3 regions of the Siccibacter colletis genome follow, and region 3 is predicted to be linked to each of the others. Evidence: predicted binding sites of a transcription regulator. Region 3 holds the regulator's gene; each other region holds the start of a gene.
The links. The regulator PurR, encoded in region 3, represses purine synthesis genes. The targets are predictions, from matches to a motif close to CANGCAAACGTTTGCNTG.

Region 1: a site for PurR is predicted at 3,206-3,223, ahead of purE (5-(carboxyamino)imidazole ribonucleotide mutase). Genes of this name have one in related genera too.
Region 2: a site for PurR is predicted at 7,495-7,512, ahead of cvpA (colicin V production protein). Genes of this name have one in related genera too.

What each region holds. Positions count from the first base shown of each region.
Region 1 covers NZ_CP074352.1:1,030,146-1,035,821, reverse strand. The annotation lists gene cysS (cysteine--tRNA ligase) at 1-1,252, opposite strand, end outside; gene ppiB (peptidylprolyl isomerase B) at 1,440-1,934, shown strand; gene lpxH (UDP-2,3-diacylglucosamine diphosphatase) at 1,937-2,659, shown strand; gene KFZ77_RS04975 (GNAT family N-acetyltransferase) at 2,738-3,154, shown strand; gene purE (5-(carboxyamino)imidazole ribonucleotide mutase) at 3,305-3,814, shown strand; gene purK (5-(carboxyamino)imidazole ribonucleotide synthase) at 3,811-4,881, shown strand; gene KFZ77_RS04960 (methionine ABC transporter permease) at 5,074-5,676, opposite strand, start outside.
Region 2 covers NZ_CP074352.1:2,844,020-2,856,948, reverse strand. The annotation lists gene flk (flagella biosynthesis regulator Flk) at 1-282, opposite strand, end outside; gene pdxB (4-phosphoerythronate dehydrogenase PdxB) at 443-1,579, shown strand; gene KFZ77_RS13745 (aspartate-semialdehyde dehydrogenase) at 1,642-2,655, shown strand; gene truA (tRNA pseudouridine(38-40) synthase TruA) at 2,655-3,467, shown strand; gene KFZ77_RS13735 (DedA family protein) at 3,493-4,152, shown strand; gene accD (acetyl-CoA carboxylase, carboxyltransferase subunit beta) at 4,416-5,336, shown strand; gene folC (bifunctional tetrahydrofolate synthase/dihydrofolate synthase) at 5,403-6,671, shown strand; gene dedD (cell division protein DedD) at 6,661-7,380, shown strand; gene cvpA (colicin V production protein) at 7,568-8,056, shown strand; gene purF (amidophosphoribosyltransferase) at 8,091-9,608, shown strand; gene KFZ77_RS13705 (UbiX family flavin prenyltransferase) at 9,726-10,295, shown strand; gene argT (lysine/arginine/ornithine ABC transporter substrate-binding protein ArgT) at 10,569-11,351, shown strand; gene hisJ (histidine ABC transporter substrate-binding protein HisJ) at 11,541-12,323, shown strand; gene KFZ77_RS13690 (histidine ABC transporter permease HisQ) at 12,427-12,929, shown strand, end outside.
Region 3 covers NZ_CP074352.1:1,740,195-1,753,123, reverse strand. The annotation lists gene KFZ77_RS08400 (FUSC family protein) at 1-1,108, shown strand, start outside; gene sodC (superoxide dismutase [Cu-Zn] SodC) at 1,101-1,622, opposite strand; gene KFZ77_RS08390 (aldo/keto reductase) at 1,703-2,599, opposite strand; gene KFZ77_RS08385 (DUF1289 domain-containing protein) at 2,655-2,894, opposite strand; gene KFZ77_RS08380 (TetR/AcrR family transcriptional regulator) at 3,014-3,610, shown strand; gene nemA (alkene reductase) at 3,664-4,761, shown strand; gene gloA (lactoylglutathione lyase) at 4,919-5,326, shown strand; gene rnt (ribonuclease T) at 5,421-6,074, shown strand; gene KFZ77_RS08360 (Grx4 family monothiol glutaredoxin) at 6,115-6,462, opposite strand; gene KFZ77_RS08355 (C40 family peptidase) at 6,777-7,559, shown strand; gene KFZ77_RS08350 (MFS transporter) at 7,633-8,799, opposite strand; gene cydH (cytochrome bd-I oxidase subunit CydH) at 9,034-9,123, opposite strand; gene purR (HTH-type transcriptional repressor PurR) at 9,420-10,445, shown strand; gene punR (DNA-binding transcriptional activator PunR) at 10,462-11,373, opposite strand; gene punC (purine nucleoside transporter PunC) at 11,491-12,678, shown strand.

The DNA of each region.
Region 1 (5,676 bases), 710 kb from region 3:
CTTCGATTTCCGCCACTTCGCTATCGTTGCTCTGGGCACCAGACTGCAGGAACTGCTCCGGCGCCTGCTCCAGCAGACCCAGCACCGCCGCCAGCTTGCGCAGGTGTGCCGCCAGTTGGTTTGCCGCGTTCGCATCTTCCGCTTTCAGGCGGTTAACTTCACGCGCCATATCAAACAGCGCCGAGTAGGCTTCCGGCGTGTTGAAGTCGTCGTTCATCGCCTCCACAAAGCGCGCTTCAAACGCCTCGCCGCCTGCAGCCTGCGCAGTGGGATCGGTGCCGCGCAGCGCGGTGTACAGACGCTCCAGCGAGGCACGCGCCTGCTTGAGGTTGTCTTCGCTGTAGTTCAGCTGGCTGCGGTAGTGACCGGACATCAGGAAGTAGCGGATGGTTTCGGCATCGTAGTGTTTCAGCACGTCGCGCACGGTGAAGAAGTTGCCCAGCGATTTGGACATCTTCTCGCGGTCTACCATCACCATCCCGGAGTGCATCCAGTAGTTCACGTACTCGCCGTCGTGGGCGCAGGTGGACTGGGCGATTTCGTTCTCGTGATGCGGGAACATCAGGTCGGAGCCACCGCCGTGGATGTCGAAATGGCTGCCCAGCTGCTTGCAGTTCATGGCGGAGCACTCAATGTGCCAGCCCGGACGCCCCTCGCCCCACGGCGAAGGCCAGCTCGGCTCGCCCGGCTTGGACATTTTCCACAGCACGAAGTCCATCGGGTTACGCTTCACGTCCGCCACTTCGACGCGCGCACCCGCCTGAAGCTGGTCGAGATCCTGACGCGACAGCAGGCCATATTGCGGATCGGTTTCTACTGAGAACATGACGTCGCCGTTCTGCGCCACATAGGCGTGATCGCGGGCGATGAGCTGCTGGACGATCTCAATGATCTCCGGAATATGCTGGGTGGCGCGCGGTTCGCTTTCGGGGCGCAGAATATTGAGCGCGTCAAAGTCCTTGTGCATCTCGGCGACCATGCGGTCCACCAGCTCGACAAAGCCTTCGCCATTTTCATTGGCGCGCTTGATGATCTTGTCGTCGATATCCGTGATGTTGCGTACGTACTTCAGCTTATAGCCAAGAAAACGCAGGTAGCGCGCCACCACGTCAAAGGCAACAAAGGTACGGCCATGACCGATATGACACAGGTCGTACACGGTAATACCACACACGTACATGCCCACTTCCCCGGCATGGATAGGTTTAAATTCCTCTTTTTGGCGCGTCAGTGTATTAAAGATTTTTAACATCGATGATTCCATGTAGACGTGTGTGAAAGTGAGCGGTTCGGGACCAGCCGCTTAGTTTACCCGTAATTCAAACCCGAAGCAGCACACTTTGCAAGGTGATCGAACCGGACGACCTGTGCTATAACAGGCGCCTGAAATGACCTGATAAGACAGGTCGCAGCGCCACTTAACGGAACAGGATGCAAACATGGTTACTTTTCATACCAATCATGGCGATATCGTCATCAAAACTTTTGATAACGACGCGCCGGTTACAGTGAAGAACTTCCTGGACTACTGTCGTGAAGGTTTCTACAACAACACTATTTTCCATCGCGTCATCAACGGGTTCATGATTCAGGGCGGCGGCTTTGAGCCGGGCATGAAGCAGAAAAACACCAAAGACGCGATCCAGAACGAAGCGAACAACGGCCTGAAAAACACCCGTGGCACCCTTGCTATGGCGCGTACTCAGGCTCCGCACTCCGCGACCGCGCAGTTCTTCATCAACGTGGCTGACAACGACTTCCTGAACTTCAGCGGCGAAAGCCTGCAGGGTTGGGGCTACTGCGTATTCGCAGAAGTGGTTGAAGGTATGGACGTGGTTGACAAGATCAAAGGCGTTTCTACCGGCCGCAGCGGTATGCATCAGGACGTACCGAAAGAAGATGTGATCATCGAAAGCGTTACCGTCAGCGAGTAATCGTGGCCACGCTTTTTATTGCAGATCTTCATCTCTGCCCAGAAGAACCGGCGATCACCGCCGGTTTTCTGCATTTTTTAGCCGGTCCGGCTCGCGATGCCGACGCGCTCTATATTATAGGCGATCTGTTCGAGGCCTGGATTGGTGACGACGATCCGGTTCCGCTGCATGCGGAGATCGCCCGGGCGATCCGCTCGCTGGTGGATCATGGCGTCCCCTGCTACTTCATTCACGGCAACCGTGACTTCCTGCTCGGCAAGCGTTTCGCCCGGCAAAGCGGCATGACGCTGCTGCCCGAAGCTCAGGTGCTCTCGCTCTACGGGCGCGACGTGCTGATTATGCATGGCGATACGCTCTGCACGGATGATGCCGGTTACCAGGCGTTCCGCGCGAAAGTGCACCAGCCCTGGTTGCAGGCGCTTTTTCTCGCCTTGCCGCTGTTTATGCGTAAACGTATCGCCGCTAAAATGCGCGCCAACAGTAAAGCGGCCAACAGCACCAAGACGCTGGAGATCATGGACGTCAATCCGCAGGCAGTCGTGGCGGCAATGGAACAGCATCAGGTGCAGTGGCTGATCCACGGTCACACCCATCGTCCGGCGGTACATGAGCTTACCGCCAACGGTCAGCCAGCATTTCGCGCAGTGCTCGGCGCATGGCACAGCGAAGGCTCAATGGTCAGCGTCACGCCCGACGACGTAAAACTGATCCACTTCCCATTCTGACCCTGCTTTTTCTGGCGTTTTTCCTGTCGTCTCAATGTGTTAAAACGGAAGTCCTTACGCAAACGAGACAAGTTTCCCATGGAACTGGATATTACCGACGCCATTTCACCCGACGATCGCGCTGCGCTGTTTCACGGCCTGCACGGCTATAACCAGCAGTTTATCGCCAGCGACGCCTCCGGCAGCCTCGGCGTCTGGCGGCGCAACCTGACAGGCGGGCTTGATGGCGGGCTTATTGCCAGCATCAAAGGCAACTGGCTGTGCATTGATTTTCTCTGGGTGAATGAGGCACTGCGCGGCACCGGTCTGGGTCGTTTGCTGCTGGCCACCGCCGAGCACACGGCACTCCAGCGCGGTTGTATCCTGGCGCTGGTCGATACCTTCAGCTTCCAGGCGCGCCCCTTTTACGAAAAAAATGGCTTCGTGCTGCAAATGACGCTGGAGGATTTTCCGCATCACGGGCAGCAACGTTTTTATCTGACCAAAGCGCTCTGACAGGCGGCTTTTGCCGGTGCCAACGGCCCCCTTTTTTCCACCTGCCGCGCCGACGCAACCGTTTTCCTTGCCATTTTTCCATGCTATTCTTTGTGCCCTTCTGAACGACAAGCACCTTGTCCACGCACACTCACAGGAGTTTTAAGACGCATGTCTTCAAGCCAACATCCGGCGCGTATCGCCATCGTTATGGGGTCTAAAAGCGACTGGGCGACCATGCAGTTTGCCGCTGACATTCTTGATGCCCTTGAAGTACCTCATCATGTCGAAGTGGTTTCCGCCCACCGCACGCCGGACAAGCTGTTCAGCTTTGCCGAAGGCGCGCAGCACAACGGCTATCAGGTGATTATCGCCGGTGCCGGTGGGGCCGCCCATCTGCCGGGCATGATTGCCGCCAAAACCCTGGTGCCGGTACTCGGCGTACCGGTGCAGAGCGCCGCCCTGAGCGGTGTGGACAGCCTCTACTCTATTGTGCAAATGCCGCGCGGTATTCCGGTGGGGACGCTGGCGATCGGTAAAGCGGGAGCGGCGAACGCAGCCCTGCTGGCCGCGCAGATCCTCGCCCAGCATGATGAGGCACTGCTGGCGCGTCTCGGTGCCTGGCGCCAGGCGCAGACTGACGAGGTGCTGGATAATCCGGACCCGAGGGATCAGGCATGAAACAGGTATGCGTACTCGGGAACGGCCAACTGGGGCGTATGCTGCGCCAGGCCGGTGAACCGCTGGGCATCGCGGTCTGGCCGGTAGGACTGGACGCGGAGCCGCAGGCGGTGCCGTTTCAGCAGAGCGTGATCACCGCTGAAATCGAGCGCTGGCCGGAAACCGCACTGACCCGCGAACTGGCGCGTCACCCGGCATTTGTTAACCGGGACGTGTTTCCCGTTATCGCCGACCGCCTGACGCAGAAGCAGCTGTTTGACCGTCTCGGCCTCGCCACCGCGCCCTGGCAGCTGCTGGCGTCTGCCGGGCAGTGGCCGGCGGTCTTTGATGCCCTGGGCGAGCTGGCGATCGTTAAGCGCCGCACCGGCGGCTACGACGGTCGCGGTCAGTGGCGGCTGCGGGCGGGCGATACCGCGCAGCTGCCTGACGACTGCTACGGTGAGTGCATTGTTGAACAGGGAATTAACTTCTCCGGCGAGGTGTCGCTGGTGGGCGCACGCGGCCACGACGGCGCGACGGTGTTCTATCCCCTGACCCACAACCTGCATCAGGACGGGATCCTGCGCACCAGCGTGGCGTTTCCGCACGCCAATGCCGGCCAGCAGGCGCAGGCTGAAGCGATGCTGTCCGCGATTATGCAGGAGCTGAACTACGTCGGCGTCATGGCGATGGAGTGCTTTATCACCCCGGGCGGGCTGCAGATCAACGAGCTGGCACCGCGCGTACATAACAGCGGTCACTGGACCCAGAACGGGGCATCCATCAGTCAGTTTGAGCTGCACCTGCGCGCCATTCTCTCCCTGCCGCTGCCGCAGCCGGTGGTAAACAGCCCGTCGGTGATGGTGAACCTGATTGGCACCGCGCTTAACGATGACTGGCTGAAGCTGCCGCTGGTGCATCTGCACTGGTACGACAAAGAGGTGCGTCCGGGGCGCAAGGTCGGACATCTTAACCTGACCGACAGCGACACCGACCGCCTGAGCGCCACGCTCGAATCGCTGGTGGCGCTGCTGCCGCCTGAGTATGCCAGCGGCATCGCCTGGGCGCGGGTCAAGCTGGATAAGTGAGGTTGTGGTGGGTGCGCTGCGCTTACCCCCCTGGATGGTCATGAGGCAGCGTAGGGTGGGTAAACGAAGTGCACCCACCGTTTACCCACCCTGCGACTTAAGAACGGGGCGCTGCGCTTACCCCCTGGATGGTCATGAGGCAGCGTAGGGTGGGTAAACGAAGTGCACCCACCGTTTCCCCCCTTTTCACTATTAATGCCGGTCGCGTTTATCCGCGCGCTTCGCCAGGTAATCGCCCAGCACCTGTACTACCTGCACCAGCACAATCAACGCGATTACCGTCACGACCATCACTTCGGTTTCGTAGCGGTAATAACCGTAGCGAATCGCCAGATCCCCTACCCCGCCACCGCCGACAATCCCGGCCATTGCCGAATAGCCAATCAGACTCACCAGGGTAATGGTCAGGCCGCGCAGCAGCCCGGCGCTGGCTTCCGGCAGCAGCACGGTGCAGATGATACGCAGCGGGCTGGCGCCAAACGCCTCGGCGGCTTCGATAATACCTCTGTCCACGTCGCGCAGCGCGCCGTCCACCAGACGGGCATAAAAAGCGATAGCCGCCACCGACAGCGGCACCGAGGCGGCAATCGGCCCGATGGTATTGCCGAGCAGAAACTGCGTCAAGGGCAGCAGCAGCACCAGCAAAATGACGAACGGCACCGAACGGATAATATTCACCAGCACCGAACTGATGAGGTACACCGCGCGGTTCTGCCAGAACAGATGGCGATCGGTGACGAAAATAAGAAAACCGAGCGGCACGCCGCCGAGGATTGCCAGCACCGTTGAGATGCT
Region 2 (12,929 bases), 1.1 Mb from region 3:
GGTGGCGTGGCTGTCCTGGGCCGTGCTGAGCTTCTGGCTGAGGCTCTGTTCGGCCGCAGGGAAGTGGCGCGACAGCAGCTGCGTTTCGCTCTGCAACCCGAGGTCGTGGCGCAGGGTAGCCCAGACTTCAGCGCTTTGCTGATGCGTCAGCGCCACCAGGCGCGTGATCAGCCGCTCCAGCACGGTGCGCTGATGGCTGGAAAGCGGTTGCTCTCCGGCAGTGGTCTGCGGGGAAGGGGGTTCGCCGGGAGGGCGAGCCTGAGCCCCCTGAATGGGTTGCATCATTAATAGTCCTTAAATCTGCCACGAGGTAGCGCCACACTGGGCCAGTTGAGCAAGTATGCCTGGCGGCGAGATTATGGCACACTTACGCCCTGGCCCAACAGCCCCGATGGGCAGGCTTTGCAAAGGTTATTTCCCGCACTCAGACAGGTACCGTATCGTGAAAATCCTCGTTGATGAAAATATGCCTTACGCCCGCGAACTCTTCAGTCGTCTCGGCGACGTGAAAGCCGTGCCGGGCCGCCCGATCCCGGAGCAGGAGTTGAACGACGCCGACGCGCTGATGGTGCGCTCGGTGACGAAAGTAAACGCCCAACTGCTGGAGGGGAAACCGGTACGTTTTGTTGGTACTGCAACGGCGGGCACCGATCATGTGGATGACGCCTGGCTTGCGCAGGCGGGGATTGGCTTTTCCGCAGCACCTGGCTGCAATGCCATTGCCGTGGTGGAGTATGTTTTTTCCGCACTGCTGCTGCTCGCCGAGCGCGACGGCTTTACCCTGACCGACCGCACGGTGGGCATCGTCGGTGTCGGCAACGTTGGCTCACGGCTGCAGGCGCGTCTTGAGGCGCTCGGCGTGCGCACGCTGCTGTGCGATCCGCCGCGTGCCGATCGCGGCGACGACGGTGATTTCCTGCCGCTGGAAACCCTGGTACGCGATGCGGATATTCTGACTTTTCATACGCCGCTGTTTAAAGACGGACCTTATAAAACCCATCATCTCGCCGATGAGGCACTGATCCGCAGCCTGAAGCCCGGCGCTATCCTGATTAACGCCTGTCGCGGGCCGGTGGTGGATAACGCCGCGCTGCTTGCTCGTCTGGAAGCGGGGCAGCGCCTCAGCGTGGTGCTGGACGTCTGGGAGCCGGAGCCGGATCTCAATCTGGCGCTGCTGGCGCGGGTCGATATCGGCACCGCCCATATCGCCGGCTATACCCTGGAAGGCAAGGCGCGTGGCACTACGCAGGTGTTTGAAGCATTCAGCGAGTTTATCGGTCAACGGCAGCAGGTGGCGCTCGATACCCTGTTGCCCGCGCCGGCGTTTGGTCGCCTGACGCTGCACGGTCCGCTCGATCAGGCTACGCTGAAAAGCCTGGTGCATCTGGTGTATGATGTGCGCCGCGACGATGCGCCGCTGCGCGCGGTCGCCGGGCAGGCGGGTGAGTTCGACAAGCTGCGCAAACATTATCAGGAGCGTCGCGAGTGGTCATCGCTCTATATTCAGTGTGATGATGCCGACGCCGCTGCGCTGCTGGCGAAGCTCGGTTTTAACGCCGTTCATCACCCGGCCCGCTAATACGATTCTCACGTTCCTTGCAGCAGGCGGGGAACGCTTTTTTATTGTCTGGAGTAAACCACATGTCTGAAGGCTGGAATATCGCCATCCTGGGCGCCACGGGAGCCGTGGGTGAAGCCCTGCTTGAACTGTTAGAAGAACGCCAGTTCCCGGTTGGTGAGATTTATCCCCTGGCACGCAGCGAAAGCGCCGGGCAGACCCTGCGCTACGCCGGCAAAAGCATCCGCGTTGAGGATGTCGCCGCCTTTGACTGGACGCAGGCCCAGCTCGCTTTCTTTGTCGCGGGCGCCGAAGCCTCTGCGGCCTGGTGTGATGAGGCGACCAACGCGGGCTGCCTGGTCATCGACAGCAGCGGCCTGTTTGCGCTGGAGCCGGACGTGCCGCTGGTAGTGCCGGATGTGAACCCGTTCGTGCTGGCCGACTACCGCAACCGCAACCTGGTGGCGGTCGCCAACAGCCTGACCAGCCAGCTGCTGGAAGCGCTGAAACCGCTGATCGACGCGGGCGGTTTGTCGCGTATTCAGGTCACCAGCCTGCTGGCCGCCTCACGCCACGGCAAAGCAGCGGTAGACGCCCTCGCCGGGCAGAGCGCGCGTCTGCTCAACGGTATTCCGGTGGACGAAGACGACTTCTTTGGCCGTCAACTGGCGTTCAACCTGCTGCCGCTGCTGCCGGACGCCCAGGGCGTGGTGGCGGAAGAGCGCATTATCATTGATGAAGTGCGTAAGATCCTGCAGGACGAGGGCGTGATGATCTCCGCCAGCTGCGTGCAATCGCCGGTGTTCTACGGTCATGCCCAGATGGTGAGCTTCGAAGCGATGCGCCCGCTGGCGGCGGAAGAGGCGCGCGATGCGCTGGGCCTGGCGGAAGACATTGCGCTGTCAGAAGAGAACGCCTTCCCGACGCAGGTGGCGGATGCCTCCGGCAACGCTCAGCTCTCCATCGGCTGCGTGCGTAACGATTACGGTATGCCTGAGCAGATCCAGTTCTGGTCGGTAGCAGACAACGTGCGCTACGGCGGCGCGCTGATGGCAATTAAAACCGCAGAAAAGCTCCTGCAGGAGTATCTCTACTGATGTCTGAGTTGCACGATAAACCGCGCCGTAAGATCGCGCTGGGCATTGAGTACGACGGCAGCAAGTACTACGGCTGGCAGCGCCAGAATGAAGTGCGCAGCGTGCAGGAGAAGCTGGAGAAAGCGCTGTCCCAGGTGGCGAATGAGCCGATTAGCGTTTTCTGCGCCGGGCGCACCGATGCCGGCGTGCATGCTACCGGCCAGGTGGTGCATTTCGAAACCAGCGTTGAGCGTAAAGACGCGGCCTGGACGCTGGGTGTAAATGCGAATTTACCTGGAGACATCGCGGTACGCTGGGTCAAAGATGTGCCGGATGATTTTCATGCGCGGTTTAGCGCAACGGCGCGTCGCTATCGCTACATTATCTACAACCAGCGGCTGCGCCCGGCGGTTTTACAGCAAGGAGTCACCCACTTCTATCATCCTCTCGATGAGAAGCGGATGCACCGGGCGGCACAGAGCCTGATCGGCGAGAACGATTTCACCTCGTTTCGCGCCGTGCAGTGCCAGTCCCGTACTCCCTGGCGCAACGTGATGCATATCAACGTCGCGCGCTACGGGGCGTATGTAGTGATAGATATCAAGGCGAACGCCTTTGTTCATCACATGGTGCGTAATATTACGGGCAGCCTGATGGAAGTGGGCTGTGGTAACCAGCCAGAGAGCTGGATTGCACAACTGCTGGCGGCAAAGGACAGAACGCTTGCGGCAGCGACGGCGAAAGCGGAAGGGCTGTACCTGGTAGCAGTTGACTATCCGGCGCAGTTTGACCTGCCGCACCCGCCGATGGGCCCACTTTTTTTAGCTGACTGAATGCAGTCTGGGAAACCGGAATATTATGGATGTTATTCTTTTCATTGTTGATTTTATTCTGCATATCGACGTTCACCTGGCTGAACTGGTGGCGGAGTACGGCGTCTGGGTTTATGCCATTCTGTTTTTGATTCTGTTCTGTGAAACGGGGCTGGTGGTAACACCTTTCCTGCCGGGAGATTCACTGCTGTTTGTCGCCGGTGCGCTGGCGTCGCTGCCGGGCAACGATCTGAACGTGCATCTGATGGTGCTGCTGATGATCATTGCGGCGATCCTGGGCGATGCCGTCAACTACACCATTGGACGGCTGTTCGGCGATAAGCTGTTCAGCAATCCGGACTCGAAAATCTTCCGTCGCAGCTATCTGGATAAAACCCACGCGTTTTACGCCCGTCACGGCGGCAAAACCATCATCCTGGCGCGTTTCGTGCCGATCGTGCGTACCTTTGCGCCGTTCGTCGCCGGCATGGGCAAAATGTCCTATCGTCACTTCGCCGCCTACAATGTGATCGGCGCGCTGGTGTGGGTGCTGCTGTTTACCTACGCCGGTTACTTCTTCGGGACGCTGCCGTTTGTGCAGGAGAACCTGAAGCTGCTGATCGTGGCGATCATTATCGTGTCGATCCTGCCGGGCGTGGTGGAAGTTATTCGCCATAAACGTGCAGCGGCGCGGCAGGGGCGCTAAGGTTAAGCTTCCGGCCCGGTGGAATATCACCCTCCGGGCCGGTACGATAACCGGAAATATGCGCCGCTAAGCGCGGTTCGACCACTTTTTTATCCCAAGTCGTCGGCCATTATGTTTTAATGTGCACCATTTATTTGGTTGCCCGGGGGGATTTGCATCCCGCGCCCCACGGTCAAAACTGGCATCTGTACCCGCGCCGGCATGTACTGTAGTGCTATGGCAGTACGGTTCGGGTATCCCAGGTTCAGGCAGAAAGGTCATCAATGAGCTGGATTGAACGAATTCTCAATAAGAGCAATATCACCCCCACCCGCAAGGCAAGCATCCCTGAAGGGGTGTGGACCAAGTGCGACAGCTGCGGTCAGGTACTTTACCGTGCCGAGCTGGAGCGTAACCTTGGCGTTTGCCCGAAGTGCGACCACCACATGCGTATGTCGGCGCGCGATCGCCTGCACAGCCTGTTAGATGAAGGCACGTTAGTGGAGTTGGGTAGCGAACTTGAGCCGAAAGATGTTCTGAAGTTCAAAGACTCCAAAAAATACAAAGACCGCATGGCGACCGCGCAGAAAGAGACCGGCGAGAAAGACGCGCTGGTGGTGATGAAAGGCACCCTGCACGATATGCCGGTTGTGGCGGCAGCCTTTGAGTTTGCCTTCATGGGCGGCTCGATGGGTTCCGTAGTGGGCGCTCGTTTCGTGCGTGCGGTTGAGCAGGCGCTGGAAGACAACTGCCCGCTGATCTGCTTCTCCGCCTCCGGTGGCGCGCGTATGCAGGAAGCGCTGATGTCGCTGATGCAGATGGCGAAAACCTCTGCGGCGCTGGCAAAAATGCAGGAGCGCGGTCTGCCGTACATCTCCGTGCTGACCGACCCGACCATGGGCGGCGTATCGGCAAGCTTCGCGATGCTCGGCGATCTCAACATCGCTGAACCGAAAGCGCTGATCGGCTTTGCCGGTCCACGCGTTATCGAGCAGACGGTACGTGAAAAACTGCCGGCTGGGTTCCAGCGCAGTGAGTTCCTGATCGAAAAAGGCGCTATCGATATGATCGTGCGTCGTCCGGAGTTGCGCCTGAAGCTGGCCAGCATCCTGGCGAAAATGATGAATCTTCCCGCCCCAAATCCTGACAAGCCGCGCGAGAGCATCGTCGTTCCGCCTGCGCCGCAGCAGGACGAGATCGAGTAACTGAAAGGCAGGGCCAGTCTGGCCCTGCCTTTTTGCCTTTCAAGCACGTAAAAAGACACGGGTATGATGGACAAAGACGTAATTCCCAACGCCACGTCGCCCCTGGCCACGTGGCTTTCTTATCTGGAAAATCTGCACGCGAAAACCATCGACATGGGGCTTGAGCGTGTCAGCCGCGTCGCTGCGACGCTCAACGTGGCAAAACCGGCCCCGTTCGTATTTACCGTCGCCGGCACCAACGGTAAAGGCACCACCTGCCGCCTGCTTGAAGCGATACTGGTTGCCGCTGGCTATCGCGTCGGCGTGTACAGCTCGCCGCACCTGGTGCGCTATACCGAGCGGGTACGCATTCAGGGCGCGGAGCTGAGTGAAGCAGACCATACCGCCTCCTTTGCGCAGATCGAAGCCGCACGCGGTGAAACTTCGCTCTCCTATTTTGAGTACGGCACTCTGTCGGCGCTGTGGCTGTTTAAGCAGGCTCGGGTGGACGTCGCTATCCTTGAAGTGGGGCTGGGCGGGCGTCTGGATGCCACCAACCTGGTGGACGCCGACGTGGCGGTGGTGACCAGCATCGCACTGGATCACATCGACTGGCTGGGTCCGGATCGCGAGAGCATCGGTCGTGAAAAGGCGGGAGTGTTCCGTGCCGGTAAGCCTGCGGTGGTGGGCGAGCCGGATATGCCGCGCAGCATCGCTGATGTCGCCGCAGAGAAGGGCGCGCTGTTGCTGCAGCGAGATAAGCAGTGGCGCTATGAGGTGCAAACCGACGGCTGGCGTTTCAGCGACGCTCAGGGCGAGCTGACGGCGCTGCCGCTGCCGTTAGTGCCACAGCCTAACGCCGCTACGGCGCTTGCCGCGCTGCGTGCCAGCGGGCTTGCGGTGAGCGAGGCGGTTATTCGCGAGGCGCTGGCTTCTGCGACGTTGCCGGGCCGTTTCCAGATTGTTCAGGACGCGCCGCAGGTGATCCTCGACGTTGCCCATAATCCCCATGCTGCCGCTTATCTGGCGCAGCGCCTGGCACAGCAGCCGAAAAACGGACGCACGCTGGCGGTGATCGGCATGCTGCATGATAAGGACATTGCCGGTACGCTGGCCTGTCTGGAGCCGGTAGTCGATAGCTGGTATTGTGCCCCTCTGGACGGGCCGCGGGGCGCGAAGGCTGAAGAGCTGATTGCCCATCTGGGCGCAGGCGAGCCGTTCGCAAGCGTGCCGCAGGCGTGGCAGCGTGCGATGTCTGAGGCAACGCCACAGGACACCGTGCTGGTGTGCGGCTCGTTTCACACGGTCGCGCAGGTAATGGAAGAAATCGAAGCGGGGAGAACCGGTGGCAAGTAAGTTTCAGAACCGTTTAGTCGGCACCATTGTGCTGGTCGCGCTCGGGGTGATCCTGCTTCCGGGCATGCTCGACGGGCAGAAAAAACACTATCAGGATGAGTTCGCCGCAATCCCGCTGGTGCCGAAGCCCGGGGATAACGACGAGCCGGACATGCTGCCGGCAGCCACCCAGGCGCTGCCCGCGCAGCCGCCGGAGGGTGCCGCGGAAGAGGTGAGGGCAGGCAATGCCGCTGCACCGTCGCTGGACGGGGCGCAGATGGTCGCCGATAACGGCACGGGCATTGACGAGGCTCCGGTGCCGGCCGCGAAGCCGAAACCGACCCAGGTCAAGCCGAAGCCGCAGGAAGCCGCGAAACCGAAACCGGTTGAAAAACCGCAGCCGCAGCGCGACACCACCGGGGAGCAGCTGGCGATGGCTAATGAGTCCCCTGACGTGACCGGGCAAAAACCGATCCCGGCACCGACCGGCAAGGCGTATGTGGTTCAGCTGGGTGCATTAAAAAATGCCGACAAAGTGAATGAAATTGTTGGTAAACTTCGCGCCAACGGGTACCGCGTTTACACCTCGCCATCCACGCCGGTACCGGGCAAAATCACCCGTATTCTGGTCGGGCCGGACGCGTCACGCGATAAGCTGAAAGGCTCGCTGGGCGAGCTGAATCAGCTCTCCGGCCTGAACGGTGTGGTCATGGGGTATAGCGCCAACTGATGCCGGATTGCTGCGGTTCGCCGCAGCGAAACGGGACAAAAAAGCAGCTAACTCCGCGATGGCGTTGAATATTTTTTCAACGCCTTTTTTATTTCTGTAGGGCACGGAAATCCCTACGCAAACGTTTTCTTTTTCTGTTAGAATGCGCCCCGAACTGGACGACAGGGCGTAACATCGTGGGACACTTATGGTCTGGATTGATTACGCCATTATCGCAATCGTTGGTTTTTCCGCTCTGGTTAGCCTGATTCGCGGCTTTGTTCGTGAAGCGTTATCGCTGGTGACATGGGGATGTGCTTTCTTTGTTGCCAGTCATTACTACACTTACCTGTCTGTCTGGTTTACGGGCTTTGAAGACGAACTGGTACGTAATGGGATTGCCATCGCGGTGCTGTTTATCGCGACGCTTATCGTCGGCGCTGTCGTTAACTACGTGTTAGGCGCGCTGGTGGAAAAAACCGGCCTGTCGGGTACAGACCGGGTGTTAGGGATCTGCTTTGGTGCACTGCGCGGGGTGTTAATCGTCGCTGCCATTCTGTTCTTCCTTGATACCTTCACCGGCATGTCGAAAGGCGAAGACTGGCAGAAGTCAGTGTTAATCCCACACTTCAGCGTCATCATCGGGTGGTTCTTCGACTACCTGAAAGGCTCGTCAAGTTTTTTGCCCAGGGCGTAAGCCCTGTGATGTGGCTTAACGAGGAATAAGACGTATGTGCGGTATTGTCGGTATCGCCGGTGTCATGCCGGTCAACCAGTCGATTTATGACGCGTTAACGGTGCTTCAGCACCGTGGGCAGGATGCCGCAGGCATCATCACCATTGATGCAAACAACTGCTTCCGTCTGCGTAAAGCAAACGGTCTGGTGAGCGATGTATTTGAAGCACGCCATATGCAGCGTATGCAGGGCAACATGGGTATCGGCCACGTGCGCTACCCTACCGCCGGCAGCTCAAGCGCATCCGAAGCGCAACCTTTCTACGTTAACTCTCCTTACGGCATTACCCTTGCTCACAACGGTAACCTGACCAACGCGCACGAACTGCGCAACAAGCTGTTTGAAGAGAAGCGTCGCCACATCAACACCACGTCAGATTCTGAAATCCTGCTCAACGTGTTCGCCAGCGAGCTGGATAACTTCCGCCACTACCCGCTTGAGGCGGATAACATTTTTGCCGCCATCGCGGCGACTAACCGCCTGATCCGCGGCGCCTATGCCTGTGTGGCGATGATTATCGGCCACGGCATGGTCGCCTTCCGCGACCCGAACGGTATTCGCCCGCTGGTCCTGGGCAAACGCGACGTGGGCGATGGCCGCACCGAGTATATGGTGGCCTCCGAGAGCGTGGCGCTGGATACCCTGGGCTTCGAATTCCTGCGCGATGTGGCACCGGGCGAAGCGGTTTACATCACCGAAAAGGGCCAGCTGTTCACGCGCCAGTGCGCGGACAACCCGGTGAGCAACCCGTGCCTGTTCGAATACGTCTACTTCTCGCGTCCGGACTCGTTCATCGACAAAATTTCCGTCTACAGCGCGCGCGTCGGCATGGGGCAGAAGCTTGGCGAGAAGATCGCCCGCGAATGGGAAGACCTGGATATCGACGTGGTGATCCCGATCCCGGAAACCTCCTGCGATATCGCGCTGGAAATCGCCCGCATTCTCGATAAGCCATATCGTCAGGGGTTCGTGAAGAACCGCTACGTTGGCCGCACCTTTATCATGCCGGGCCAGCAGCTGCGCCGTAAGTCAGTGCGCCGCAAACTCAACGCTAACCGCGCCGAGTTCCGCGACAAGAACGTACTGCTGGTGGATGACTCCATCGTGCGCGGCACCACCTCGGAGCAGATTATCGAGATGGCACGTGAAGCCGGGGCGAAGAAAGTTTATCTGGCCTCTGCAGCGCCGGAAATCCGCTTCCCGAACGTCTACGGTATCGATATGCCGACCGCCAACGAGCTGATTGCCCACGGGCGTGAAGTGGACGAGATCCGCCAGATCATCGGTGCTGACGGGCTTATCTTCCAGGACCTGGACGATCTGATTGATGCGGTACGTGCGGAAAATCCGGATATTCAGCAGTTCGAATGCTCGGTATTTAACGGCGTGTACGTGACCAAAGACGTCGATCAGCAGTATCTCGACTACCTTGACTCGCTGCGCAACGACGACACCAAAGCGCTGGTGCGCCAGAACGAAGTCGAAAACCTCGAAATGCATAACGAAGGCTAACGCCTTTTGCCTTCCCTCTCGCGGGGGAAGGCCGTTTTCCTCCCGGCAACCGTGGGTTGCAACTCCCTGCGTATTACGGCAAAGTCAGCGCCAGATGCTTTTATTCAGGCGACAGATATGAAACGACTCATTGTTGGGATCTCCGGCGCAAGCGGTGCCATTTACGGGGTGCGCCTGTTACAGGTGCTGCGCGACGTGGCGGGGGTGGAAACCCATCTGGTGATGAGCCAGGCGGCGCGTCAGACGCTGTCGCTGGAAACTGACTATTCGCTGCGCGACGTGCAGGCGCTGGCCGACGTGGTGCACGACACGCGCGACATTGCCGCCAGCATCTCCTCCGGCTCGTTTAAAACCGCCGGCATGATTATCCTGCCCTGTTCGATTAAAACCCTTTCCGGGATTGTGCACAGCTATACCGACAGCCTGGTAACCCGCGCGGCTGACGTGGTGCTGAAAGAGCGCCGTCCGCTGGTGCTGGCCGTGCGCGAAACGCCGCTGCATCTGGGCCATCTGCGGCTGATGACCCAGGCCGCCGAGCTGGGTGCCATCATTATGCCGCCGGTGCCGGCGTTCTATCATCGCCCGCAAAGCCTCGACGACGTGATTAACCAGACCGTGAATCGCGTGCTGGACCAGTTTGATATCGCGCTGCCCGCCGATCTGTTCACCCGCTGGCAGGGTGCCTGAAGCACGCTTTTAGTGCAAAGCGAGGCGCGGTGCCTCATTTTGGCGCAAATCTGCAAGCGCGATCATATCCTGCAAAATTAACTTCCTCCTGAGCCTCTTCCCCCTCCGGCAACCGCCGGAAGGGTGCTATCTTTCATTGCTGAGCGTGATTGCAACCTTTCGTTAACATTTGCCACCCCTCGCGCGTTCCGCGAAAAGTGGCACAAGAAGTGCAACACCTTCGGGCAACACACAACATTCGATAATAAAAATCTCATCACTTGAGGGTTATGTATGAACAAGAAGGCTCTTGCTCTGTCACTGCTGCTCGGGCTGTCTGTCAGCGCCAGCACCTTTGCAGCACTTCCGCAGACCGTTCGTATTGGTACGGATGCCACCTATGCGCCGTTTTCCTCTAAAGATGCCAAAGGCGAGTTCGTCGGCTTCGATATCGATCTCGGCAATGAGATGTGCAAACGCATGCAGGTGAAGTGTACCTGGGTGGGTAGCGATTTCGATGCGCTGATCCCGTCTCTGAAAGCGAAGAAAATCGACGCGATTATCTCCTCGCTCTCCATCACCGAAAAACGCCAGCAGGAAATTGCCTTCTCTGAGAAGCTTTACGCAGCGGATTCACGCCTTATCGCCGCCAAAGGATCGCCGATCACCCCGGCGATTGACGTCCTGAAAGGCAAGCACGTCGGTGTGCTGCAAGGCTCAACCCAGGAGTCGTACGCTAACGCCAACTGGCGCAACAAGGGCGTGGACGTGGTGGCCTACCAGAACCAGGATCTGATCTACTCCGACCTGGCCGCCGGTCGCCTTGATGCCGCGTTCCAGGATGAAGTGGCTGCCAGCGAAGGTTTCCTTAAGCAGCCTGCCGGTAAAGAATTTGCCTTCGCGGGCCCGTCCGTGAAGGACAAGCAGTATTTTGGCGACGGCACTGGCATTGGTCTGCGTAAAGATGACGCCGAGCTGAAAGCCGCGTTCGATAAAGCGTTTGCTGAACTGCGTAAAGACGGCACCTACGACAAGTTCGCCAAGAAGTATTTCGACTTCAACGTCTACGGCGACTAAGCGCGCCTGCGCCACGCTGGTGCACGGATTGCACCAGCGTGGCGCATAACTGCATAGTTACGCACCAGAATTGTGAAGATGCGCGCATACCGCAGAATATTTTGCCCTGTCATGCATAAAATGGCACGATACCAGCACTTTTATCCTTATACGCTTTCCGTTAAAAAAAAGAGTCTGACGAGGATTTTTATGAAGAAGCTGGTTTTGTCTTTATCTCTGGCGCTGGCGTTCTCCAGCGTATCCACGGCATTCGCCGCGCTGCCGTCTACCGTACGTATCGGCACCGATCCGACTTATGCCCCGTTTGAATCGAAAAATGCCCAGGGTGAGCTGGTCGGTTTTGACATCGATCTGGCGAAAGAGCTGTGCAAACGCATTCAGACCAAATGTACCTTCGTAGAGAACCCGCTGGACGCGCTGATCCCGTCGCTGAAAGCGAAGAAAATCGACGCCATCATGTCATCCCTGTCGATCACCGAAAAACGCCAGCAGGAAATTGCCTTTACCGACAAACTCTACGCCGCCGATTCGCGCCTGGTGGTAGCAAAAGGGTCGGCTATCGAGCCTTCACTGGAGAAGCTGCAGGGCAAACGCGTCGGCGTGCTGCAGGGCACCACGCAGGAAACCTACGGTAACGTCCACTGGGCACCGAAAGGCGTGGAGATCGTCTCCTATCAGGGGCAGGACAACATCTACGCTGACCTGACTGCCGGGCGTATCGATGCTGCGTTCCAGGACGAAGTGGCTGCCAGCGAAGGCTTCCTGAAGCAGCCGATCGGTAAAGACTACCAGTTCGGCGGCCCGTCAATTAAAGATGAAAAGCTGTTTGGCGTCGGCACCGGTATGGGGCTGCGTAAAGAGGATAAGGAACTGCGCGAAGCGCTGAATAAAGCGTTTGCCGACATGCGCGCGGATGGAACCTACGAAAAACTGGCGAAAAAGTATTTTGATTTTGATGTGTACGGTGGCTAAACCCCACCTGTGAGCAAGGTGCGATCCCCGTCGCCGCGCGTCATGTGTGGCGGCGGACCACAAGACACCGCTCGCTGAATACCACTTATCACAGGACAGTCGCATGCTGCACGGGTTTTCTCAGGTCATATTTCAGGGCGCGTTGGTGACGCTTGAACTCGCCATCACCTCCGTCATCCTCTCCGTTTTCATCGGCCTGGCCGGTGCGGCGGCAAAACTCTCCCGCAACCGTCCGCTGGCGTTGCTGTTTGAAGCCTATACCACGCTAATCCGCGGCGTGCCGGATCTGGTGCTGATGCTGCTCATCTTTTACGGGCTGCAAATCGTGCTCAACAGCATCACCGAAGCCCTGGGGGTCGGACAGTTTGACATTGACCCGATGGTGGCGGGGATCATTACCCTCGGCTTTATCTACGGCGCCTACTTTACCGAAACCTTCCGCGGCGCCTTTATGGCGGTGCCGAAGGGGCATATCGAAGCCGCCACCGCGTTTGGCTTCACCAACGGGCAGACCTTCCGCCGCATTCTGTTCCCGGCGATGATGCGCTATGCGCTGCCCGGCATCGGCAACAACTGGCAGGTGATTCTCAAAGCCACGGCGCTGGT
Region 3 (12,929 bases):
CCGCCAGCGCGCCTTCTTCGAGCGGCTGCGCGCCTTCTGTTGGATCTACCTCAATAACCGCCGCTGGCTGCGCGACGTGGAAAGCGCCACGCCGGTGTCGCGCTTTACGCCGCCGAAAACCGCCGCGCTGGCGCGTCATACCGATAACATCGAAGCGCTGTGGAGCGGGTTGCGCACCTTTTGCGTTATCACCTTTACCGGGGCCTGGTGTATCACCACCCAGTGGGATGCCGGCAGCAGTGCCCTGTCGCTGGCGGCGATCAGCTGCGTGCTTTACTCCTCCTCGCCCGCGCCGTTCCGCTCCTTTACCCTGCTGATGCGCACGCTACTGCTGCTGACGCTGTTCAGCTTCGGAATAAAGTTCGGCCTGATGGTGCAGATTAGCGCGCTGTGGCAGTTCCTGATGTTCCTCCTGCCGCTGCTCGTCACCATGCAGCTGATGAAGCTGCAGCAGCCGAAGCTGGCCGGGCTGTGGGGCCAGCTAATCGTGTTTATGGGTTCGTTTATTGCGGTGACCAATCCACCAACCTTCGATTTTGCTGATTTCCTCAATGACGATCTGGCGAAAATCGTTGGGGTGGGCGTCTCATGGCTGGCTTTTGCTGTGCTGCGTCCGGGGTCGGATACCCGCAAAGGCCGACGTCATATCCGGGCCATCCGGCGCGGATTTATCGATCAGCTCAGCCGCAGGCCACAGCACAGTGAAGGAGAGTTTGAATCACGGGTGTATCACCACATCAGTCAGCTGAGCGGGAGTAAAGAGGACGCCGCGCGGCGCTGGCTGCTGCGCTGGGGCGTGGTGCTACTGAACTGCTCTCACGTGGTGTGGCAACTGCGCGACTGGGAAACCCGCTCCGATCCGCTTGCACAGGTGCGGGATGTCGCCGTTTCGCTATTGAGTGAGGTGATGAGCGAGCGTGGGGTGCACCAGCGCACGCTGAGCGCGACGCTTGCCGAACTGCACCGCATCAGTGAGGTGCTGGCGCAACATCATCAGCCTGCAGCTCAGGATCTGGCGGCGTTAATCTGGCGGCTCTACTGTTCGCTGTCGCAGCTGGAGCAGGCTCCCCCGCCGGGCAGCCTGCTTGCCACTACCGGCGTTACTTAATGACGCCGCAGGCGTAGCGCTCACCGCCGCCGCCAAGGGGTTTCGGATGATCGGCCATGTTATCCCCGCCGACGTGAACCATCAGTGCCCGATTTTTCACTTCATCAATCTTCTTGATGCGCGGGGCGACCACCGGATCGGTGGCGATGCCGTCATAGTTCACCGTCAGCACCGGCAGATCGCCGAGATGGCCGTCGCCTTCCGGCCCCAGATGTTTACCGGTGTTGTGAGGATCGAAATGGCCCCCGGCTGCTTCCGCCGCCGTGGCTTTGCCCGCTTTTATCGCCGGCTGGCAGGTGCCATTGGTGTGAATATGGAACCCGTGCTCGCCGGGCGGCAGGGCTTTGAGGTCGGGCGCAAACTCCAGCCCCTTATCGGTTTCGGTGATTTTTACCGTGCCGACCGACGGGCCAATGCCCTGGTCGGTGACAAGATTCAACTCCACATCCTGACTGGCGGCATGCGCAGTGGCGCAGGCACACAGTGTCAACATAGCCAGACTCAAACGCTTCATGTTGCCTCCTTCGGGTTCGAATTCGCTTTAAGTCTATACCAGACGCGCGATTGTCACCGGGAAGGAGGCCATTTTCAGCCTTATGGAACGTCGTAGCCCAGCGCCGCCTTGCGAATGCGGAACCACTGCTGGCGCGTGAGGGTCAGCGACAGCACCGCTACCGCGCTCTGCACGCGTTCGATTTTCCCGGAGCCGATAATCGGCAGCGGACGCGACGGCAGCATCATGATCCAGGCGTACACCACCTGCTCAATGCTCTGCGCCCCGATCTCCTGCGCCACCGTCTGCAGCTCGTCGCGCAGCGCCCGGAAAGACTCATCATTGAACAGACGCCCGCCGCCGAGGCATGACCATGCCATCGGACGAATGCGCAACTGCTGGAGCTGATCCAGCGTGCCGTCGAGCAGCAGCGGCTGGTGCACCGGGGAGATCTCTACCTGGTTAGTCGCCAGGGTGAACGGCAGGCGCGACTGCAGCAGCGCAAACTGCGCCGGCGTGAAGTTGGATACGCCGAAGTGGCGCACTTTTCCGCTCTGGTGCAGCGTCGTGAACGCCTCAGCCACCTCATCGGCATCCATCAGCGGGTCCGGGCGGTGGATCAGCAGCAGATCGAGGTAGTCGGTGGCGAGATGTTTCAGCGAGGCATCAGCGCTGGAAAGAATATGGTCGCGGGTGGTGATGTAGTGCCCGAGCTGATGCGCGGGATTTGCGGTAGTGGCAATGCCGCATTTGGTGACGATCTCCATGCGGCTGCGCAGGTGCGGGGCCAGGCGCAGCGCCTCGCCAAACGCCGCCTCGCACTGGTAGCCACCATAGATATCTGCGTGATCGACCGTGGTGATACCGAGATCGAGATGCTGCTCAATAAACGTCGCCAGCTCCCGGGCGGACATCTTCCAGTCCATCAGCCGCCAGTAGCCCATCACCAGACGCGAAAATTCCGGTCCCTGCGGGGCCAGGGTTATGCGCTCAACCATAAACAGATCCTTAGTAAAGTAGAAAAATGGCAGTGAGTATAAAAGGAATGCGCGGCTAAAACAGTGAGGGCTGCTGCTCTTCATCGGGCGGCTGGTTTTTTCCGGCACGCAGCTTGCGCAGCAGACGCTGGCGGCACAGGCGCAGCACCTCCTGCTTCTGGGTATCGCTCAGGCTCTGCCAGTTAAAGCGCTCATCGCGGCTGCGCATGCACCCTTTGCAGAAGCCGCGCTCATCGACCTGGCAGATGCCCCGGCAGGGACTCTGAATTGGGAAAAACTCAAGTTGTTCAGCCACGCCGTCTCCTGGTTAACACCCCTGCTACAATTGAAGCCTCTCCGGCGGCAGGATGCAAGCCTGCCCTGATAAGCATGAGAGGCTTGCACTAGACCGTTCGGTCTAGTAGTCTGTGCGGCATGAACAGAGATACTGAACACGATACCCGCGAACACCTCCTTGCCACCGGCGAGCGGCTCTGCCTGCATCGCGGCTTTACCGGCATGGGGCTCAGCGAACTGCTGAAAACCGCCGAGGTGCCGAAGGGATCGTTCTACCACTATTTTCGCTCGAAAGAGGCCTTCGGTGCCTGCATGCTGGAGCGACACTACACCTGCTACCTGGCAACGCTGCGCCAGCACTTTACGCAAAGCCCCGGTACGCAGCGTGATCGCCTGCTGAGCTGGTATGAGCAGAATCTGCAGCAGTTCCGCCAGTGCGGCATGATCAGTGGCTGCCTGACGGTAAAACTCTCTGCCGAAGTGTGCGATCTTTCCGAAGATATGCGCATCGCCCTTGACCAGGGCGCAGCGCAAATCATCGCCCTGCTGGCAGAATCCATTGAGCAGGGCGTAGCAGAGAAGAGTCTTACTGCCGTGGACGACCCTCGCGCGCTGGCGCAGGCGCTGTATGCCTTGTGGCTGGGCGGTAATCTGCAGGCGAAGATCTCGCGCAGCGCCACGCCGCTGGAGAGTACGCTACGCTACATGCAGTCTTTATTAGCGGTGCCTGCCTGACAGGCACTTATTTTTACTCATTTACTAGACGACCGGTCTACTCAGGAGTCATGATGTCCCAGGAAAAACTGTTTACCTCGCTTAAAGTGGGTGCGATTGAAGCCCCGAACCGCGTATTTATGGCCCCGCTGACGCGTCTGCGCAGCATCGAGCCGGGTGATATCCCCACCCCGCTGATGACCGAATACTACCGCCAGCGCGCCAGCTCTGGTCTGATTATCAGCGAAGCCACCCAGATCTCTTTCCAGGCGAAAGGTTACGCCGGCGCGCCAGGCCTGCACACTGCCGAGCAGATTGCCGCCTGGAAAAACATCACCGCTGCCGTGCATCAGGAAGGCGGTCGCATCGCCGTTCAGCTCTGGCACACGGGCCGTATTTCCCACAGCAGCATCCAGCCGGGCCAGCAGGCACCGGTCGCGCCGTCGGCCATTAACGCCGGAACCCGCACCTCGCTGCGCGATGAGAACGGCAACGCCATTCGCGTCGACACCACTACCCCGCGCGCGCTGGAAACCAGCGAAATTCCGGGGATCGTGAATGATTTCCGTCAGGCGGTGGGCAACGCCCGCGATGCCGGCTTCGACATGGTTGAGCTGCACGGCGCGCACGGCTACTTGCTGCACCAGTTCCTCTCCCCGACTTCCAACCAGCGTACCGACCAGTACGGCGGCAGCGTTGAAAACCGCGCTCGCCTGGTGCTGGAAGTGATTGACGCCGTGTGTGAAGAGTGGAGCGCCGATCGCATCGGTATCCGCGTGTCGCCGATCGGTACTTTCCAGAACGTCGATAACGGCCCGAATGAAGAAGCCGATGCGCTGTACCTGATTGAAGAGCTGAACAAGCGTGGCATCGCCTATCTGCACATGTCCGAGCCGGACTGGGCGGGCGGTGAATCCTACACCGAGGCGTTCCGCGAGAAAGTGCGCGCGCGTTTCGACGGTGTGATCATCGGTGCGGGAGCTTATACCCCGGAGAAAGCCGAAGCGCTGATTGAAAAAGGGCTGATCGATGCCGTGGCGTTTGGTCGCGACTACATCGCCAACCCGGATCTGGTAGAGCGCCTGCATAAAAAAGCGGAACTCAACCCGCAGCGTCCGGAATCCTTCTACGGCGGCGGCGCAGAAGGCTACATCGACTACCCGACCCTGTGATCCTGCATTGATAGCGGCGGCGATCCGCCGCTATACTAAAACAGTGTTTCTTAAAAACACCTGAAAAAATAACTCACTATCCCCTGCCCGCATAACACGACGTTAGCTGTCGCGGCACTGGTCACGGCAGCGGGCGGGATTACACCAAGAGGAAATTATGCGCTTACTTCACACCATGTTACGTGTCGGCGACCTGCAGCGTTCTATCGAGTTTTACACCAACGTGCTGGGCATGAAACTGCTGCGTACCAGTGAAAACACAGAGTACAAATACTCTCTGGCCTTCGTGGGTTACGGCCCGGAAAGCGAAGAAGCGGTAATTGAGCTGACCTATAACTGGGGCGTGGACAGCTATGAGCTGGGCAATGCTTACGGTCACATCGCGCTGGAAGTCGATAACGCCGTGGAAGCCTGCGAGCGCATCCGTCAGAACGGCGGCAACGTCACCCGTGAAGCGGGTCCGGTGAAAGGCGGTACCACCGTCATCGCGTTCGTGGAAGATCCAGATGGTTACAAAATTGAGCTGATCGAGGCGAAAGACGCCGGTAAAGGTCTCGGCAATTAATCTCCGACGGGCGCAATCGCGCCCGTATTACTGCATCCCTTCCTGAAATTTGCCATAATGCGCGCTGCTTTTTTTTGACTCCAAGAGACGCTTAATGTCAGACACTGCTCAACTTACCGGTCTCTGTGACCGTTTCCGTGGCTTTTATCCCGTTGTGATTGACGTGGAAACCGCCGGATTCAATGCCAGAACGGACGCGCTGCTGGAAATTGCTGCCGTCACGCTGAAAATGGACGAGCAAGGCTGGCTGAGCATTGACGAGAAACACCATTTTCACGTCGAGCCGTTCGAGGGCGCGGTCCTGCAACCGGAAGCGCTGGCGTTCAACGGCATCGATCCGCACAACCCGCTGCGCGGTGCAGTCAGCGAATATGATGCCCTGCACGCTATCTTCAAAGCGGTACGCAAAGGTATGAAGGACAGCGGCTGTAACCGGGCGATCATGGTGGCGCACAATGCCACGTTCGATCACAGCTTTATGATGGCCGCCGCCGAGCGCGCCTCGCTGAAACGTAACCCGTTCCATCCGTTCGTCACCTTCGACACCGCCGCCCTGAGCGGTCTGGCGCTGGGTCAGACGGTGCTGGCGAAAGCCTGTATCGCGGCGGGCATTCCGTTCGACAGCGCTCAGGCGCATTCGGCGCTGTACGATACCGAGCAGACTGCCCTGCTGTTCTGCGAAATCGTCAACCGCTGGAAGCGTCTCGGCGGCTGGCCGCTGGCGCCGCTGGCGGAACCGGAAGCATAAAAAAAGGCGACCCGCGGGTCGCCTTTTTTTTACCTGACGCTTATTCTGCGTCTGGCTCTGCGGACTGGTACTTCGCCGCGGTCTCTTTGATCAGCGGCTGCAGTTCGCCACGCTGATACATTTCGATGATGATATCGCAGCCGCCAACCAGCTCGCCGTCAACCCACAGCTGCGGGAAGGTCGGCCAGTTCGCGTATTTCGGCAGCTCGGCGCGGATGTCCGGGTTCTGCAGAATGTCCACGTAGGCGAAGCGCTCGCCGCAGGCGGAAAGCGCCTGTACGGCCTGGGCAGAGAAGCCGCAGCTCGGCAGTTTCGGGGAACCTTTCATGTACAGCAGGATCGGGTTCTCAGTAATCTGGCGCTGAATTTTTTCGATGGTGTCGCTCATTGTCTCACTTCCTCAAGCTTGATACGGCAATAGCCTGTTATTGTAGCGGCTACCCGTCGCCCCGGAAAACAGCATTTTGCAGGCCGCGATTCACGGAACGGATACGCCGTCGTTAAACATACCTGAAGAATAACATTTTTCTTGCCGATGCCCCACGAAATCTCGTTGCGCCTGCGCAGGCAACATATTGTGCGACACACCGCGTATCAGACGAAATGGCTATTAACTTTCCCGCTTTTTTTCGATTAGAATCGTCTGGTTTTGCACTAGTATAGTGCTCGCATTGTTGCCTGCATCTAAAGAGGGACTAGCCAGTGGCGCGTATTAAGACCATCTCAGTCACGCTCTGTGCTGTATTACTGACAACATTTTCCTTTGTCGCAACGCCGCTGGCGGTGGCGTCCGAGCACGCGCGTCCGGCGAAGGTACAAAAAACCAGTACCGCGACCAACGCGAAAGCGAAAAAGAAATCCACCCCGGCGAAAAAGCGCATCGAAAAAAGTAAAAAAAGCCCCACCGCACTCAAGAAACGTAGCACCTCGCCAAAAACAGCTTCTCGCACCACCCGCACCGTTTCTCGTGTCGCCAGCACCACTTCCGCCGCCTGCCGCAAAAGCCGTAACGCCAGCGCCTGTCTGAAATCACGCAGGACTAAAGGGCTCACCATCGCCGATGCGCACAAGCTGCGGGTGCAGAAAGCGCAGAAAACCGCGATGTCGAAGCTGATCCAGCAGATTGGCAAACCTTATCGCTGGGGCGGCACCTCGCCGCGTACCGGTTTCGACTGCAGCGGCCTGGTGTGGTATGCCTATAAAGATCTGGTGAAGTTCCGCATTCCGCGCACCGCCAACGAAATGTACCACCTGCGCGATGCCGCCGCAGTGGATCGTGGCGCGCTTGAAACCGGCGATCTGGTGTTCTTCCGCACCCAGGGTCGCGGCACCGCCGATCACGTCGGCGTTTACATGGGCAACGGCAAATTTATTCAGTCCCCGAGCAGCGGCCAGGGCATTCAGATCACCAGTCTGAGCGAAGACTACTGGAAGCGCCACTACGTGGGCGCGCGCCGGGTGATGACTCCGAAAACCATTCGCTGAAGCGAGCGGATATAAAAAAAGGAGAAGGTTATCCCTTCTCCTTTTTTATTGCCTGCGCGTGATGCGCAACGCGTTATTCAGCCGCGCACGCCTGCGCCTGGGGTTTACGCGAGGCGATCAGCACCAGCAGCAGACCCGCTGCGGCGATCGCGGCACCCATCACAGGCACCACGCTGTAGCTCAGGCCTGCGGAGATCACCGCCCCGCCCGCTGCCGCGCCCAGCGCATTACCGAGGTTGAACGCCCCGATATTCACCGAGGATGACAGCCCCGGTGCTTCGCTGGCGACGCGCATCACACGCATCTGCAGCGGCGGCACCACCGCAAAAGTAGCCGCGCCCCACACCACCATGCTGATGGCTGCGCCAGGCTCGGTGCGTGCCAGCCACGGAATAGCGGCCATAATCACGATCAGCAACAACAGAAACCCTTTCAGCGTGCCGTTGACCGAACGGTCAGCCAGCTTGCCGCCGAGGAAGTTACCGATGGAGAAGCCCACGCCAATCAGCACCAGCATGCCGGTAATAAATGCCGGAGTGGCGGCGGTAACGTCATGCAGCACCGGGGCAATATAGGTGTAGAGCGTGAACATGGCGCCGGCACCCAGTACCGTGGTCAGCAGCGCACTCAGCACCTGCGGACGCAGCAGTACCGACAGCTCTTTACGCACGTCAGGCCGCTCGCCGGCACTGCCCTTCGGCAGCGACAGCCAGAGGCTCAGCATGGCGATAACGCCCAGCCCGGCGGTGGCGAGGAACGACATGCGCCAGCCGATGGTGGCACCCAGCCAGGTCGCGGCCGGAACGCCACCGATATTGGCGATGGTCAGCCCCATAAACATGGTTGCTACCGCGCTGGCCTGTTTGTGCTTCGGCACCACGCTTGCCGCCACCACGGAACCCAGCCCGAAGAACGCGCCGTGGTTGAGGCTGGTGAGAATGCGCGACAGCATCAGCGTCGTGTAGTCCGGGGCGATGGCAGACAGCACATTGCCGAGAGTGAAGATAGCCATCAGGAAGATCAGGGCATTGCGGCGTGCGCGATGCGACAGCAGCAGCGTCATCAGCGGTGCGCCAATCATCACCCCAACCGCATAGGCGCTAATCAGCATCCCGGCGGCGGGAATGGAGACGTTAACCCCGTCGGCGATAACCGGCAGCAGCCCCATCGGTGAGAATTCTGTGGTACCAATCCCAAAAGCGCCGATAGCCAGGGCAAGCAGCGGAAAGTTGATTTTCATAGCATTTTTACTCCGGGCCAGACGCCGTGTAATCCGGTCTGGCCGTTACCGCCGGAGCGGTGATCATTCAGGGAGCGAAAGAATGACAGTTTGTAAACAAAAACAGAAGTGACAAAACATGCTAAAGACTATTGCTGAATTGTTAATTATCGGAGGGTAAAACGGGAGGAGGGTCACACTGTTGTTGCGCAAACGGGAGAGAAGCGGCTTCCCTCCCGTTTCAGGGGCGATTTTTTAGTGCAGAATGGCGGTCAGCGCGCCGAAAACGATCAAACCCAGCGTGATAACGGTCGTCAGCAGTGAAAATTTCAGATCTTTGTTCATTTTTTGGCTCCAGAATATCCCTGTAAAAAGCAGGTCTTGATCATTTTTGCATAGTTCGTGCGAAAAATCCCCTGCGATTTAGTTTGATATGCGTATTAACGCTTCCACTTTTGCTGCGGATCGGCCAAAATTCGTCGCTAAATTATTTTGTTTACCGGCCACTACTCCCTCCTGACGTTTGGTGTAACTCTCCCGGTCATTTGCAACACAACATGGTTGCAACCGAGGCTTAACACAGGCAAACGTTTACCTTGATAAATTTCAGGAGTTTAGAGGGTGGTCTGGAGTGATATTTCATGGCAACAATTAAAGACGTCGCGAAAAAAGCAAACGTTTCTACTACAACTGTTTCACACGTCATTAACAAGACGCGTTTTGTTGCGGAAGAGACGCGCAACGCGGTGTGGGCAGCGATTAAAGAGCTGCACTATTCACCCAGCGCGGTCGCCCGCAGCCTGAAAGTGAACCATACGAAATCGATTGGCCTGCTGGCGACCAGCAGCGAAGCCGCGTATTTCGCCGAAATCATCGAAGCGGTGGAAAAAAACTGCTTCGCCAAAGGCTACACCCTGCTGCTCGGCAACGCCTACAACAACCAGGAGAAGCAGCGCGCTTACCTGTCGATGATGGCGCAGAAGCGCGTCGACGGTCTGCTGGTAATGTGCTCAGAGTATCCGGATTCGCTGATCGGCATGCTGGAAGAGTATCGCCACATTCCGATGGTCGTCATGGACTGGGGCGAAGCGCGCGCCGACTTTACTGATTCGGTTATCGATAACGCCTTCAAGGGCGGTTACATGGCCGGGCGCTATCTGATTGAGCGCGGACACCGTGACATCGGCGTCATTCCCGGCCCGCTGGAGCGCAACACCGGCGCAGGCCGCCTGGCAGGCTTTATGCAGTCAATGAAAGAGGCGCAGATTGCGGTGCCGGAGGCCTGGATCGTGCAGGGCGACTTCGAGCCGGAATCCGGGTACCGCGCAATGCAGCAGATCCTCTCTCAGGCGCACCGCCCTACCGCGGTATTCTGCGGCGGCGACATCATGGCGATGGGCGCCATCTGTGCCGCGGATGAGATGGGTCTGCGCGTACCGCAGGATATTTCTGTGATTGGCTATGACAACGTGCGCAACGCGCGTTTCTTCAGCCCGGCGCTGACCACTATCCACCAGCCGAAGGATTCGCTGGGCGAGACGGCCTTCAACATGCTGCTGGACAGGATCACCAGCAAGCGCGAAGAGGCCCAGACCATCGAGGTGCATCCGCGCCTGATCGAACGCCGTTCCGTCGCTGACGGTCCGTTCCGCGACTACCGCCGCTAATCCTGCGGGGAGCCTGTCACTCAGGCTCCCGCAGCCACTCCCGGTTCAGCGTTTCACTGTCCCCTAAATAATCCAGCAGCCACTGCAGCGCCGGTGAGGCATCATTCTGCCGCCACGTCAGGCAGCAGGCCGCATCCGGAAACGGGTTCTCCAGCGTCAGCGCTTTCCACTCGCCGCGGTCCAGCCAGGGCCTGGCAAAATGCGACGGCACCATGCCAATGCACAATCCGGCGCTGAGACACACCTCCGCCGAGGCCCAGTCCGGTGCCACCAGCCGGCGCTGGTTATCGAGCAGCCAGGTAATACGCTTCGGCAGCGAGCGCGAGGTATCTTCCAGCACCAGCGATGGCCAGTTGCGCAACCGATCGTCGCTCACTGGCTCCTGCTGTTGCGCAAGCGGATGACTGGCAGCCACCACGCACTGCCAGCTCAGCATCCCCATATCGCGAAAGGCGTAGCGCCCGCCGACCGGAATCGCCTGGGTCGCGCCAATCGCCAGCTCGACGCGCTCGTCGGCCAGCGCATCCCAGACGCCGTTGAACACCTCCTGAGAGACCAGCAGCTCCACGTCCGGGAAGTGGCGATAGAAGTCGAGCACCAGCTGCCGGGTGCGCTCCGGGCGGACAATATTGTCCACCGCAATCGACAGCTGGCCGCGCCAGCCGTTGGCGATCTGCTGACACTGCTGGCGGGTGACCATCATTTTTTTGATAACAGAGCGCCCCTCCTTCAAAAACCACGCCCCGGCGGGGGTCAGCTCCACATCACGATGGCGGCGCGCAAACAGCGGCACCGCCAGCCACTCCTCCAGCTGACGCACGGTATAACTGACGGCAGAAGGCACGCGATGCAGCTCTTTGGCTGCCGCGCTAAAGCTGCCGTTGCGCGCCACCGCATCCACCACTTCCAGCGAATATTCAGACCACATGTTTTTGCCTGCAAAATTTTTGAACGCAATCTACAAATATTAACGGTTCACAAGCCGGAACGCACTTCTTACACTCACGCCCCGTCTACCTGCACTGATTGATAAAAGAGAAAGTTCATGCGTCCATCAAAAGGATTTCTGATCTGGCTTGCCGGGCTGAGCGTGCTCGGCTTTCTGGCAACCGATATGTACCTGCCGGCGTTTGCCGCCATTCAGCAGGATCTCGGGGTTGCGCCTGCCGCCGTCAGCGCCAGCCTGAGCCTGTTCCTCGCCGGTTTCGCTCTGGCGCAGCTGCTGTGGGGACCGCTCTCTGACAGCTATGGCCGTCGCCCGGTGCTGCTGGTGGGTCTGGCGGTTTTCGCCCTCGCCAGCCTCGGCATGGTCTGGGTCGAAAGCGCCACCGGCCTGCTGGTGCTGCGCTTCATTCAGGCGGTCGGAGTCTGCTCAGCGGCGGTGATCTGGCAGGCGCTGGTCACCGATTATTACCCGACCAACGCGCGGCGCATCTTTGCCACCATCATGCCGCTGGTCGGCCTGTCGCCGGCACTCGCCCCGCTGCTGGGGAGCTTTATCCTCAACCACAGCGTCTGGCAGGCGATCTTCGTGGTGCTGTTTGGCATCACCCTCGCGCTGATGATCCCGGCCCTGCGCCTGAAACCGCTGCCGCGCCATCCAACCAGCGAAAAGGCCGCTCCGCTGCGCTTTCTCTCCCTGCTGCGCTCCCGCGTCTATACCGGTAACGTGCTGATCTATGCCGCCTGCTCAGCGAGCTTCTTCGCCTGGCTGACCGGCTCACCGTTTATCCTCAGCGAAATGGGTTATGGTCCGGGCATCATCGGCCTGAGCTACGTTCCGCAGACTATCGCGTTTCTGATAGGCGGGTACGGCTGCCGCAGCGCGCTGCAGAAGTGGTCCGGGGCGCGCATGCTGCCGTGGCTGCTGGCGACGTTTGCCCTGAGCGTGGTGGCAACCTTCGCCGTTGGCGTGCTGGCTGGCTCGTCGCTGACGCTGCTGCTGATCCCGTTCTGCCTGATGGCGATGGCGAACGGCGCTATCTACCCCATCGTGGTTGCCGCCGCTCTGCTGCCCTTCCCGCAGGCCACCGGACGCGCTGCCGCGCTGCAGAATACTTTGCAGCTGGGCCTGTGCTTCTTCGCAAGCCTGGTAGTGTCAGCGCTGATCGCCTGGCCGCTGCTGGCCACCACCAGCGTCATGCTGGCTACGATTGTACTGGTGGTGCTGGGCTGGGCGATGCAGGCGAGCATCAATCCTGCACGCACCGCCGCCTCGTCGTCCGACAGGTAATTTCCCAGGCGATAATTTCGTTATCGCCTGATTAGCCTGCTACCTTTTTCACTTGAACCCACCCCAGGCGGGGCCTATACTGATTTTCGTTGCTGCCAGCCGTAACACCATAATAAACAGGCAGAAACGGGGATCAGGATGCTCCCCTCCCACCATGGAAGGCACTTCTGGCAAGGGTTTTCATCCCTTCCTCTGTTCATCGTCAGAAATCAGGCTCACGGTGTAAACCGTGATAATTCTCTCAATCCTTA